DNA from 3 places in the Mumia spirodelae genome. Region 2 is predicted to be linked to each of the others. Evidence: predicted binding sites of a transcription regulator. Region 2 holds the regulator's gene; each other region holds the start of a gene.
The links. Region 2 encodes LexA, which represses DNA repair genes until DNA is damaged. Its sites were predicted from a motif close to TCGAACANNTGTTCGA; they were not measured.
Positions count from the first base shown of each region.

Region 1: ACQSSQ_RS21320 (HNH endonuclease signature motif containing protein) is a predicted target of LexA. The motif match lies at 2,386-2,401, and genes of this name have one in related genera.
Region 3: ruvC (crossover junction endodeoxyribonuclease RuvC) is a predicted target of LexA. The motif match lies at 2,458-2,473, and genes of this name have one in related genera.

Region 1 covers NZ_JBODSD010000005.1:249,249-253,078, reverse strand. Annotated here, with positions in the region: gene ACQSSQ_RS21330 (ABC transporter substrate-binding protein) at 1-621, opposite strand, end outside; gene ACQSSQ_RS21325 (PucR family transcriptional regulator) at 805-2,262, shown strand; gene ACQSSQ_RS21320 (HNH endonuclease signature motif containing protein) at 2,415-3,830, shown strand, end outside.
Region 2 covers NZ_JBODSD010000004.1:101,867-105,696, forward strand. Annotated here, with positions in the region: gene ACQSSQ_RS18440 (Rdx family protein) at 1-90, shown strand, start outside; gene ACQSSQ_RS18445 (serine hydrolase) at 87-929, shown strand; gene ACQSSQ_RS18450 (LysM peptidoglycan-binding domain-containing protein) at 923-1,402, opposite strand; gene lexA (transcriptional repressor LexA) at 1,649-2,362, shown strand; gene ACQSSQ_RS18460 (ATP-dependent DNA helicase) at 2,555-3,830, opposite strand, start outside.
Region 3 covers NZ_JBODSD010000001.1:1,818,931-1,822,760, forward strand. Annotated here, with positions in the region: gene ACQSSQ_RS08865 (YebC/PmpR family DNA-binding transcriptional regulator) at 1-682, shown strand, start outside; gene ACQSSQ_RS08870 (hypothetical protein) at 798-1,268, shown strand; gene ACQSSQ_RS08875 (hypothetical protein) at 1,295-1,666, shown strand; gene ACQSSQ_RS08880 (hypothetical protein) at 1,732-2,106, shown strand; gene ACQSSQ_RS08885 (CsbD family protein) at 2,185-2,358, shown strand; gene ruvC (crossover junction endodeoxyribonuclease RuvC) at 2,496-3,167, shown strand; gene ruvA (Holliday junction branch migration protein RuvA) at 3,164-3,796, shown strand; gene ruvB (Holliday junction branch migration DNA helicase RuvB) at 3,793-3,830, shown strand, end outside.

The sequences.
Region 1 (3,830 bases), on a different contig from region 2:
GCTGCCGGCCTTCTCGACGTACGCCTTCTCGCTGACGAGTCCGGCGGTGATCGACATCGCCTTGACGAAGAGGGAGTCCGGCGCGTTGAAGCTGACCACGACCTTGTCGTCGCCCTGGGCGGTGACGGACTTGACGTTGCCGTACACGCTGCTCGCCCAGGTGGAGGCGAGCTCGGGATCGAGGTTGCGGGCCAGGCTGTAGCGGACGTCCTCGACGGTCATCGGCGTACCGTCGGAGAACTTCACGTCCTGACGGATCGTGAAGGTCAGCGTCAGGTTGTCGTCCGAGTACTCCCACGACTCGGCCAGCGCCGGGCTGATCGTGTAGTCGTCGTTGAGGCGGAGCAGCGGCTCGCAGACGTTCGCCTTGATGAGGTTGGCGCTGCTGTCGCCGCCGGCGGCGGGGTCGACGCTCGGCGGTTCGCCGAACGGCACGCCCCAGTTGAGCTCGTCGATGGCGCCGTCGGCTGCGGGGGCGCTGTTGACGACCTCCGCGTCGCGCTCCGAGGTCGCATCGGAGGACGACGAGCCGTTGCAGGCGGTGAGGCTCGCCGCGAGGACGGCGGCCGCGGCGACGGAGAGCGCACGGGTGCGTGTCCGAGCGAAGAGGTTTCGGGTCATGGATCCTCCAGGAGGCGATCAGGCCGTGGGGGGAGAAGGCCGGTCGACGTTGACCGATGCGCACATGCTGCCCAGTGACCCGGGGCACGTTCGTTGGACGAGATGCACAAAAGTCGGGCGACCTGTGCGGTTCGACCCGGCCCGGTGTCCACGTGTGAGAGTGCGGTCTCATAAGATGCGTCCATGGATCTCCCTGCTGTCTCGCAGCTCTGTGCGGAGATCCCTGATGTCTTGAGGTTGTTGCCCCTTCAGGACGCCCCGGACCAGCCTGTGAGTGCGGTCCACGTAAGTGACCTCGCCGACCCCACGCCGTACCTCAGCGGGGGCGAGCTCCTGCTCACGACGGGGCTTTCCCTCCCTCGGAACGAGGCCGGCATCGAGGAGTACGTCGCGCGCCTCTGCGGCGCCGAGGTCGCCGCCCTGGGACTCGGTCTGGGGCCCAGCCTGGAAGGTGTCCCGCTGGCGCTGCGCGAGGTCTGCGCGCGCGCCCGGCTGGCGCTCCTGGTCGTCCCTCCCGAGGGTGCGTTCCTCGACGTGACCAAGGCGTACTGGAAGCTGCGCACCGAGGCCGAGCGCCGCGACCTCGGTGAAGCGGTGATGGCGCACAGCGAGCTCGTCAAGGCGGCGTTCTCCGGCGATCCCGTGTCGGCCACGCTGCGCTCGCTGGCGTACGCGATGCGGGGATGGGCGGCGATGCTCGGCCCGACCGGCGAGGTGGAGCACGTCCATCCCTCCGGCCGCCTGCAGGACGCCGTCGACGTGGCCGCCGAGCTGCGGTCGTCGTCGCGGCAGGCGTCGACCGCGCCGCTCACCCTCGAGCGCGCCGAGGGCTCGTCGATCGGCTACCCGATCACGCTGGGGCAGCGCGTCGTGGGGCACCTCCTCATCGGGACCGAGAACCGGCTCACCGGGACCCAGCACCGCGTCGGGCTCGCAGCGGCGGCCCTGCTGACCCTCGGCACGCTGCGACGCGACCAGGACCAGGCCCGGAGCCAGGGTCACGCGCAGGCCGTGGCGATGCTCGTCGACATGCGGCTGCCCGACGCGGCGGCACGCCTCGCGTCCCGGCTCGACATCGCGATCGCTCACGAGATGCGCATCGTGGTCGTCGAGAGCACCGCCCCCGTGGCCGTGGACCAGGTCGTGCGCGAGTGGTGTCCCGGAGTGGTCGCCGGGTGGCACGACCCGGACGCGCTGTGGTTCCTGGCTCCGAGCGAGAAGCCCGACGCCGCTCGGCTGGGCACCGCGTTGCGGCAGGTCGACCCGAACGTCGTCTCCCTGGTCTCCGAGGCGGTCCCGCTCGATCGGGTCCACGACGTCCGGGTCGGTCTGCAGCGGCTGCTCGACGGCCTGGCCCGCGGGAGCACGCGCGTCCTCGAGAAGCGGTCCTTGCGGACCTCCGGTCTCGACCACGCCTTGCGTCGCCTCGGGGACTACGGACGGGCGGACCTGACGGGAGCGGTGGCCGCGTACCTGCGCAACTGGGGTCAGTGGGAGCCGGCGTCGCGCGAGCTCGGCGTCCACCGCAACACGCTGCGCCACCGGATCGCTCGTGCGCACTCGGTCCTCGGGCTGGATCTGAACGACCCCGACGTGGCTGCCGAGCTCTGGCTCCTCCTGCGCCGCGACGGCCTCGCCTGACGCGCTGCCCGTGTGCGCCGGGCGCTCCTCGACGCTCGACTCGAGGAGAGTGCGCAGCCGGGGGGTCGCCGCCGATGCGGTCGATCCCGGCCAGCCGGTCGCTCACCATCGTCGCTCTTGTGCTCGAACAGATGATCGAATACGATGTATCCATGTTTGAAGCCGTGCTCGTCGATGCGCTGGGCGACGCTGTCGTCGCGCTCGCTGGGACCTCGCTCGAGCTCGCTACGAACGCGGAGAAGGCCTCGCTCATCCGCGCGGTGCAGACGGCGCAGGACCTCCTCGACGGGGTCAAGGCGGAGGCCATGTCGTCGTTCGCGGCGAGCGGGGGACCGGAGGACGACGGGGCACCCACGGTCAAGGCGTGGGCTCGTCGCGAGCTCAACCTCTCGTCGGCGGAGGCGGGGAGGCTGGTGACGGCCGGCCGGACGATGCGGACGCTCCCACCGCTCCGGGAGGCCTTGAACGCCGGTCGTGTCCGCCTCGACCACGTCCACGAGTTCTCGACCGGGCTCAAGAAGGGCGGCGAGGAGATCATCACGCTCGGCACCGACTACCTCGTCTCCGTCGCCGAGTCGCACGAGCCGCCCGCGCTGCGCGAGGAGATCCGGTCGTGGATCGACGCGATCCACCCCGACAGCCTCGACGAGGCCTACATCCGTGGCATGGACAAGCGTGACCTGCAGGTGAGCAGGGTGGGCGACGGGTTCGTCGTCGACGGGTTCCTCGACGTCACGACCGGTGCCAAGCTCAAGACGGTGCTCGACTCTCTGGGCCGTGCCACCGGCCGTGACGACCGCCGGGCGCCGTCAGAGCGCCGGGTCGCGGGGTTGGAGGCCCTGCTCGACACGGTGCTCGATCACGGGTTGCCGACGCGCAAGGGCATCCGTCCTCAGCTGCAGGTGACCGTCGATCTCGACCGGCTTCAGGGTCGGCCTGGTGCGGAGCCGGCGCGGCTGGAGGGCTGGGGCGTCATCGGCGACCGTCTCCTCGGGTCGATGCTGTGCGACAGCGACGTCACCGGGATCCTGACGGCCGGATTCACCACCGGCGCCCTGCCCCAGGCCGCGGTCCTCAACGTCGGACGCAGCGAGCGGCTCGCCACGCTCCCGCAACGCAAGGCGATCCTCGCCCGGCAGGAGGGGCGCTGCGCCAACCCGGGCTGCAGCAACGTCTCCCTCGAGATCCACCACCTCGACTGGTGGGCGCGTGACCTGGGGTCGACCGACCTCGACACGCTCGTCGGACTGTGCGCCCGCTGCCACCACCTCGTGCACGCGGGACGGCTGCACGCCCGCTCGGCCGGAGACGGCACGACGCTCTTCACCCTCGCCGGCGGCACGCCGCTCCCGGACGAACGCCGCACGGCTCGACATCTCGCGCGACAACGGCTCCGCATCCTGCGCGACCTGCTCGCAGGTCCGGCCAACGGCGCGCGTCCTGCTGCCCGAGCGCCTGCGCCCGCGCCGGCGACCGCACCTGCCCCCGCGGCGGCGACACAGTCCGCGGCCGGCGTCGACGTGGACTGGGACGACGAGGCGCTCGTGGACTGGTCCGTGCTGCTCGAG
Region 2 (3,830 bases):
CTCAAGCGCAGGGTCCGTGACCGCATCGACCCGGATCGACCGCTCGGCCACGCGGACCGTACGCCGGACGCGCCGGAGGTGGACGCGTGACCGTGCCGCCCTTCCCCCGGCTGCGCGAGGACGTCCGCTGGTCGGTCGAGATCCGCGACGCCGACTCCGACGCCGTCCTGGTCGCCCTCGAGTCGGAGCTCGTCCTGCCGACGGCGAGCATCGGCAAGCTGGTGCTGCTCGTGGAGGCGGCGCACCAGATCGCCACGGAGCGGCTGGACCCGGCGGAGCCGCTCGCCCGTACGGAGGAGGACTGGGTCGCCGACTCGGGCCTCTGGTATCGGCTCGCCACCGACACCCTGCCCGTCGCGGACGTCTGCAGCCTGGTCGGAGCGGTCAGCGACAACCTGGCCACCAACGTGCTGCTGCGCCGGGTCGGACTGGACGCGGTGACAGCGACGGCGGCGCGGATCGGGATGGAGCGCAGCCGCCTGCTCGACCGGGTGCGCGACGACCGCGGTCCCGAGCACCCGCCGACGCTGTCCGTCGGGTGCGCCACCGATCTCGCACACTTCTGCGCGCGGCTGCACCGCCGCGAGATCGTGTCACCCGCGGTCAGCGAGAGCGTCAGCGGCTGGCTCAGCGCCAACGCCGACCTGTCGATGGTCGCCGGCGCCTTCGGCCTCGACCCGCTCGCGCACGCGGAGCCGGACCGCGGCTTCGTCCTCTGGAACAAGACCGGCACGATCTCCACCGTGCGCGCCGACGTCGGGCTCGTGTCCGGCCCCGCCCGCACCCTCGCGTACGCGGTCGTCGCGGAGTGGGACGAGGACGCAGATCCCGGCCTGCGGGACGACGTCCTGCGCGACATGCGCGCGGCCGGCCGGTGGCTCCGGGAGGTGTCCGCGGCAGCGGACGGGGTCGGAGCCGCGGCTCAGTAGATCGGGACGTAGATGGTCTCGCCCGCGCCGATCTCCCCGGCGCTCGGGAGCGCGTTGAGGTCGGCGATGTCCTGCACGGTCTCGCGGATGTCGCCCGTGGGGTTGGCGTCGGCGGCGAGGTCCCACACCGTCTCGCCCGGCTGCACGGTCACGGGCCGGCTCGGAACGGGCTCCCCCTTCTCCGAGGTGGCGATGACCTGCGTGCCCAGACCGACGGTCAGACCGCCGAAGGCCAGCAGCGCCACCAGGAACACCACGAACCGCCCCCGGCGCGTCAGCCGGTAGCCCGAGCGCCCCCGCGTCCTGTCGACGGGCTGCCGCTGCGCACGAGGACGCGGCGGGGTGGTCGGACGCTGGCCGTCGCGCAATCCTCGGCCCGCGGGGTGTCGCTCGACGGAGCGCATCAGCGGGGTGTCGATCACGACCACGGTGCGGTCGACGGGGTGCTCGAGGGTGCTGCGGACGGTGCTCATCGTGTCCTCCATGTCTCGGACTCGTACGGCCTGTCCGACCGAGGCGAGGCGGCTGATCAGCTCGTGGATCCGAACTCGGAGCCGAACACGCGTTCGATCGAACATGCGTACGAACTTAATCACACCCACTGACAGAAACGGAAGCATCCGTTCGAACAAACTTTCGACGTGTCGCGCCGACCTGCGACGACACGCGGGTCGAACATATGTTTGATCGTGTCGCCGCCCAGGTCTAGGGTCAGGGCCATGACCAGAGCCGAGGTTTCCGAGCTTCCCGACGGACCGCCGGACGCGAGCGGACTGACCCCGCGTCAGCGCCGCGTCCTCGAGATCATCCGCGAGTCCATCGAGCAGCGCGGCTACCCGCCGAGCATGCGCGAGATCGGCGCCGCGGTCGGTCTCGCGAGCGTCTCGTCCGTCGCGCACCAGCTCAAGGTCCTCGAGCGCAACGGCTTCGTCCGGCGCGACCCCAACCGGCCGCGCGCGATCGAGGTCTTCCTCCCCGACGTGCTCGCGGCACGGCGCTCCATCGGCGACGCCCTCGACTTCGGCTTCGACGAGACCGGCGCCGGCGACTCGCGGCCCGCTCCGGCGTACGTTCCGGTCGTCGGCCGCATCGCCGCCGGTGGCCCGATCCTCGCCGAGGAGCGGGTCGAAGAGGTCATGCCGCTCCCCCGCACCCTCGTCGGCGAGGGCACGCTGTTCATGCTCGAGGTGCGCGGCGACTCGATGCTCGAGGCGGCGATCTGCGACGGCGACTACGTCGTGGTCCGCCAGCAGCCGACCGCCGAGAACGGCGAGATCGTCGCCGCCCTGCTCGACGGGGAGGCGACCGTCAAGACGCTCCAGCGCAAGGACGGCAAGGTGTGGCTGCTGCCGCACAACCCGGCGTACGACCCGATCGACGGCACCGACGCCACGATTCTCGGCAAGGTCACCACAGTCATGCGGCGCGTCTGACCCCACGCACCGTGTGCGCACGGGCGCGAGAGCCCCTCGGTCTCGCGCCCGTGCGAGCGCTCTGACTCAGCCGCATCCGGGCGCGATCGCGGCGGACCGGCTGGGGTACCCCACCGAACCCCCACTGACCCGACCGTGCTCGGTCGGGTCAGTTCTCCGTCGCTGGGGTACCCGCGCCGCGCGCGCCGCAGCTCAGTCCGCGCTCGCCGCCGCGTCCAGCCGCCGCAAGGCCCCGAGCACGAGGTCGCGGTCGACCGTGCGCCACATCGGCGGCATCGACGACGCGAGAAACCCGCCGTAGCGGGCGGTCGCGAGCCGCGAGTCCAGCACCGCCACCACGCCCTTGTCGTCGGCGCGTCGGATGAGGCGACCGGCTCCCTGGGCGAGCAGCAGCGCCGCGTGCGTCGCCGCAACCTGCATGAAGCCGTTGCCGCCGTGCCGCTCCACCAGCCGCTGGCGGGCACTCATCAGCGGGTCGTCGGGGCGCGGGAACGGGATGCGGTCGATGATGACCAGCTGGCACGTCTCCCCCGGCAGGTCGATGCCCTGCCACAGGCTCAAGGTCCCGAAGAGGCACGTCCGCGGGTCCTCGACGAACCGGCGCGCGAGCTCGGGCAGCTGCGCGTCGCCCTGGCACAGCACCTCCAGGTCGGGCATCCGCTCGCGTACGGCCTCCGTCGCCGCCTCCGCACCCCGGCGCGACGAGAACAGGCCGAGGGTCCGTCCACCGGCCGCCGTGACCAGGTCGACGATCTCGTCGAGCGCCGCAGCGCTCATGCCGTCGCGTCCCGGCGGAGGGAGGTGCCGCGCGACGTAGAGCATGCCCTGCTTCGCGTAGTCGAACGGCGACCCCACGTCGACGGCCCTCCAGGTGTACGACGCCGGTGGCCGGTCGCTGTCGTCCTCGGCGCCGCCGTCCCTGTCCGCCCGCGACCCGTTGTCCGTCCGCGCGCCGTTGTCCGCCGCCGCCCCGTCCTCGACGCGGTCCGACGCCCACAACCCCACCGTGCGCGCGACCGGGTCGAAGCCGCCGCCGAGCTTGAGCGTGGCGCTGGTGAGCACGACGGTGTTCTCGCCGAACAGCTTGTCCCGCAGCGTGAGCGCCACGTCCACCGGCGCGACCCGCAGCTCGTTGCCGCCCCGGGAGCCGTCGCGCTCGGCCATCCACATCACGTCGCCGTCCGACGTCGCGGCCATCCGCTCCGCGACCTTGCGGACGTCGTCGACCATCGCCTTGGCCTGCTGGCGGGCGGCATCGCCGTCGCCGGCGTCCTTGGGCTCCTTCGGGATCGCGGCATGGCAGTCCCGTGCGGCGTCCCGGATCAGCGACAGCGCGTCGGCCAGCCGCTCGGACGGCGTCGGGATGCGCCCGGGGGCGGTCACCTCGAGCGCCTCGCGCAGGGCATCCGAAGCGTCCTCGAGGTCGTCGGCCTCGCGTCCGCGGACGAACGACCGCGCGCGACGTGCC
Region 3 (3,830 bases), on a different contig from region 2:
GCTGATCAAGAACATCGAGGTCGCCGCGCGCACCGGCGGTCCCGACCCCGCGGGCAACCCCACCCTCTACGACGCGATCCAGAAGGCCAAGAAGTCGTCGGTCCCCAACGACAACATCGACCGCGCGGTCAAGCGCGGGGGTGGTCTCGACGGTGCCGGGGTCGACTACACGACGATCATGTACGAGGGCTACGCCCCGGGCGGCGTGGCGCTCCTGGTCGAGTGCCTTACCGACAACAAGAACCGCGCCGCCATGGAGGTCCGCACGGCGATGAGCCGCAACGGCGGCAACATGGCCGACCCGGGCTCGGTGTCCTACATGTTCTCCCGCAAGGGTGTCGTGATCCTGCCGGCGGAGCAGGGCGAGCGGACGCTCACCGAGGACGACGTCCTCGAGGTCGTCCTCGACGCCGGCGCCGAGGAGGTCAACGATCTCGACGGCTCGTTCGAGGTGATCAGCGAGGCCGGCGACGTCGTCGCGGTCCGTACGGCGCTCCAGGACTCCGGGATCGACTACGACTCCGCGGAGTCGTCGTTCGTCCCGTCGATGACGGTCGAGGTCGACGCGGACGCCGCCGGCAAGGTGCTGCGCCTCATCGACGCGCTCGAGGACTGCGACGACGTCCAGAACGTCTTCGCCAACTTCGACGCCTCCGACGAGGTCATGGCGCAGGTCGGCTGACGGCGCCCACCGACCCCAGCCGACGCCCACCGAGCGACGCGGGAGCGCCCGACGAGGTCGCCGAGGCCCGTCGGCTCTCGGGTAGTCTCCCCGCCCAGCAGAACGGAGCAACCTGGTGAAGGTACGCGACGCCGACGGCGTCACCTGGCGTGTGCGGCGGCGGTGGCTGCCGTGGAGGATGCGCAGCAAGAGCCTGCTCGACTACGTGCCCAGCCCGGGCGGCGGGGGCTCCTACGTCCCCGACGACCCGATCCTGCTGACGCTCTGGCTCGTCTTCGTGCTGCCGGTGGTCGTCGTCGGCGGCGTGCTGTTCGTCCTCGTCGGACTCGAGCTGGCGATCCTGCTGCTGCTCCTGCCCGTCATCGTCCTCGCCCGTGCGCTGTTCGTCGGTTGGACGATCGTCGTCCGCCGCGGAGGCACCGTCGTCGGCACCGAGCGGGTGAAGGGGTGGCGGGCGTCGCGAGCCCGCATCCGGGCCGTCGCCGAGGAGATCCGGCAGCGTCCGGCGACCACGCTGGTCGACACCACCGGCGACCCCTACCAGCTCGGCCCCGACTGGCAGCAGGCCAAAGACCCTTCCGCCTGACGCTCCGCGGTGCCAGGATTCGCCGTATGGACATCCTGCGTGCAGGGGGCACGTTCTGGAGGATCTCGCGGCGCCGGCGGCCGCCGTACGACGATCTGGTGGTCCCGTGGATGCCGGCGCTCGTCGACGGAGCCGAGTCTCCGCCCGACCACCTCGGACACCGCCCGATCGTCGTCACCTGCGACGGCGTCGTGATGCACGTCGAGCCGGCGCCTGCCGGCCGCCGCGAGACGGAGCGCCGCATCAAGGAGCTGGCCGAAGGCCTGTACGCCCTTCCGTGGGCGGCGGGCACCGTGGACGACCCTCCGCGCTCGCCTCGCGACCCGCGTGTCTGGGGACGGGCGAGGAGCGAGTGGGAGGCGCTGGGACGCGGCCTCGGCCCGCTCGGAGGGGTGTGACCGGCCTTCTGATCCGGCAGCGGTCGCCCCTTCCGGTGTGACCCCGGGTCCTGCCAGGATGCGGTATGGACCTCGTCACGCCCGGTGGCAGCCGCTGGAGGGTCGCACGTCCGTGGCGGCGGACCCACTCCGACTCCGCCCCGTGGGCGCCCGAGCTCGCCGGCACGACTCCGAGCCCGACCGGCGATCTCGGTCGACGACCGATCGTCGTCTGGCGCGACAGCACGGTCATCCACGCAGAGCCCGCCCCGCACGGCCGCGAGGCGGTGGCGGAGCGGATCGAGGCGCTCGCCGCGGCGATCCGTGCCGCGGCGTTCTCCGACGAGCAGGGCCGCGACCACAGGCCGTACCAGCCGGAGCCAGGTCCTGGCACGACCGGTGGCTGGGGAGCACCCGGCCAGGGCGCCGGGGGCGCCCCGCTCGGTGGCGGCACTCCCTGAGACTTCGTCGGTTAGACCGGCGACCAGCTGGGTACAGGCCTGTCGCGAAGTTCCACCGATCTCGAGGAGATGACTGCGATGGGTCTGGACGACAAGCTCAAGAACACGGGCGAGGACCTCAAGGGCAAGGCCAAGGAGGCCGCCGGCAAGGCGCGGGGCGACGAGTCCCAGGAGGCCGAGGGCAAGGCCGACCAGAGCAAGTCCGACCTCAAGCAGGCCGGCGAGAACGTCAAGGACGCCTTCAAGAAGTAGTCCACCCCCGACGAGAGACCCCTCCGCGCCGCCCCCGCGGAGGGGTCTTCTCGTCCCCGGCGCGTCGTCCCGTCGATCGGTCGCCGCGCGGCTAGGGTGTCGAACATGTGTTCGCTGGCGGCCACGGACGAGGTGGCATGAGCACCGGCACCACCCGCGTCCTCGGGGTCGACCCCGGCCTGACCCGGTGCGGTGTCGGGGTCGTCGACGGCCGCGTCGGTCGTACGCTCCGCGCGGTCGCCGTCGACGTGATCCGGACGCCTGCAGGCGACGACGTCGCGCACCGGCTCCTCGCGATCGAGCAGGCGCTGACGGAGGCGATCGCGACCCACCGGCCGGACGTGGTCGCGGTCGAGCGCGTCTTCAGCCAGAACAACGTCTCCACCGTGATGGGCACGGCGCAGGCCAGCGGCGTCGCGATGGTCGTCGCCGCCCGGCACGGGCTGCCGGTCGTCCTCCACACTCCGAGCGAGGTCAAGGCTGCCGTCACCGGCAACGGCCGCGCCGACAAGGCGCAGGTCACGGCGATGGTGACCCGCATCCTCGGTCTCGAGAAGGCCCCGCGACCGGCGGACGCCGCCGACGCGCTCGCGCTCGCCATCTGCCACGTCTGGCGCGGGACGTCGGTGAGTCGGCTCGACGACGCCCTCGCCGCTGCCCGCCGACCGTCGGCCACGCTCCGTACGGCCGCCGAGCCGATCCGTTCCCGCATCCCGGGAGCCCCGCGGGTCCAGCCTGGGCTCCCCGGCCGGACGTCCTCTGCACGCCGATCTCCCGACACCCCATCCCCTGAAAGGAAGGCACGATGATTGCCTTCGTCCGCGGCACCGTCGCCTCCACCGCCCTGGACTCCGCCGTCCTCGACGTCGGCGGGGTGGGGATGCTCGTGCAGTGCACGCCCGGCACCCTGGCCGACCTCCGTCACGGCGAGCAGGCACAGGTGGCGACGAGCCTGGTCGTCCGCGAGGACTCGATGACCCTCTACGGCTTCGCCGACGAGGACGAGCGCGACACCTTCGAGCTCGCGCAGACCGCGAGCGGCGTGGGGCCGAAGGTCGCCCAGGCGATTATCGCCGTCCTCGGTCCCGAGGGGCTGCGCCGGGCCGTCGCCGACGAGAACCTCGTCGCGCTGACGAAGGTGCCCGGGATCGGCCGCAAGGGGGCGCAGCGGATCGTGCTCGAGCTCAAGGACCGGCTCGGCGCGGCCGCGCTCACCTCCCGCGCCCCGGAGGCTGCCCCGGCTGCCGCCGCGCCCGCCGACGCCGACTGGCGTCCCCAGGTGCACGGCGCGCTCGTCGGTCTCGGGTGGAGCGCCCGTGAGGCGGAGTCGGCCGTCGTCGCCGTGGTCCCGATCGCCGCCGAGCAGGCTGAGGGCAGGGGCTCCGTCGACGTGTCCGAGCTGCTGCGCGCGGCCCTGCGTACGCTCTCGAAGGCATGAGCGAGGGGAGCCGCGGGATGGAGGACCAGGACAC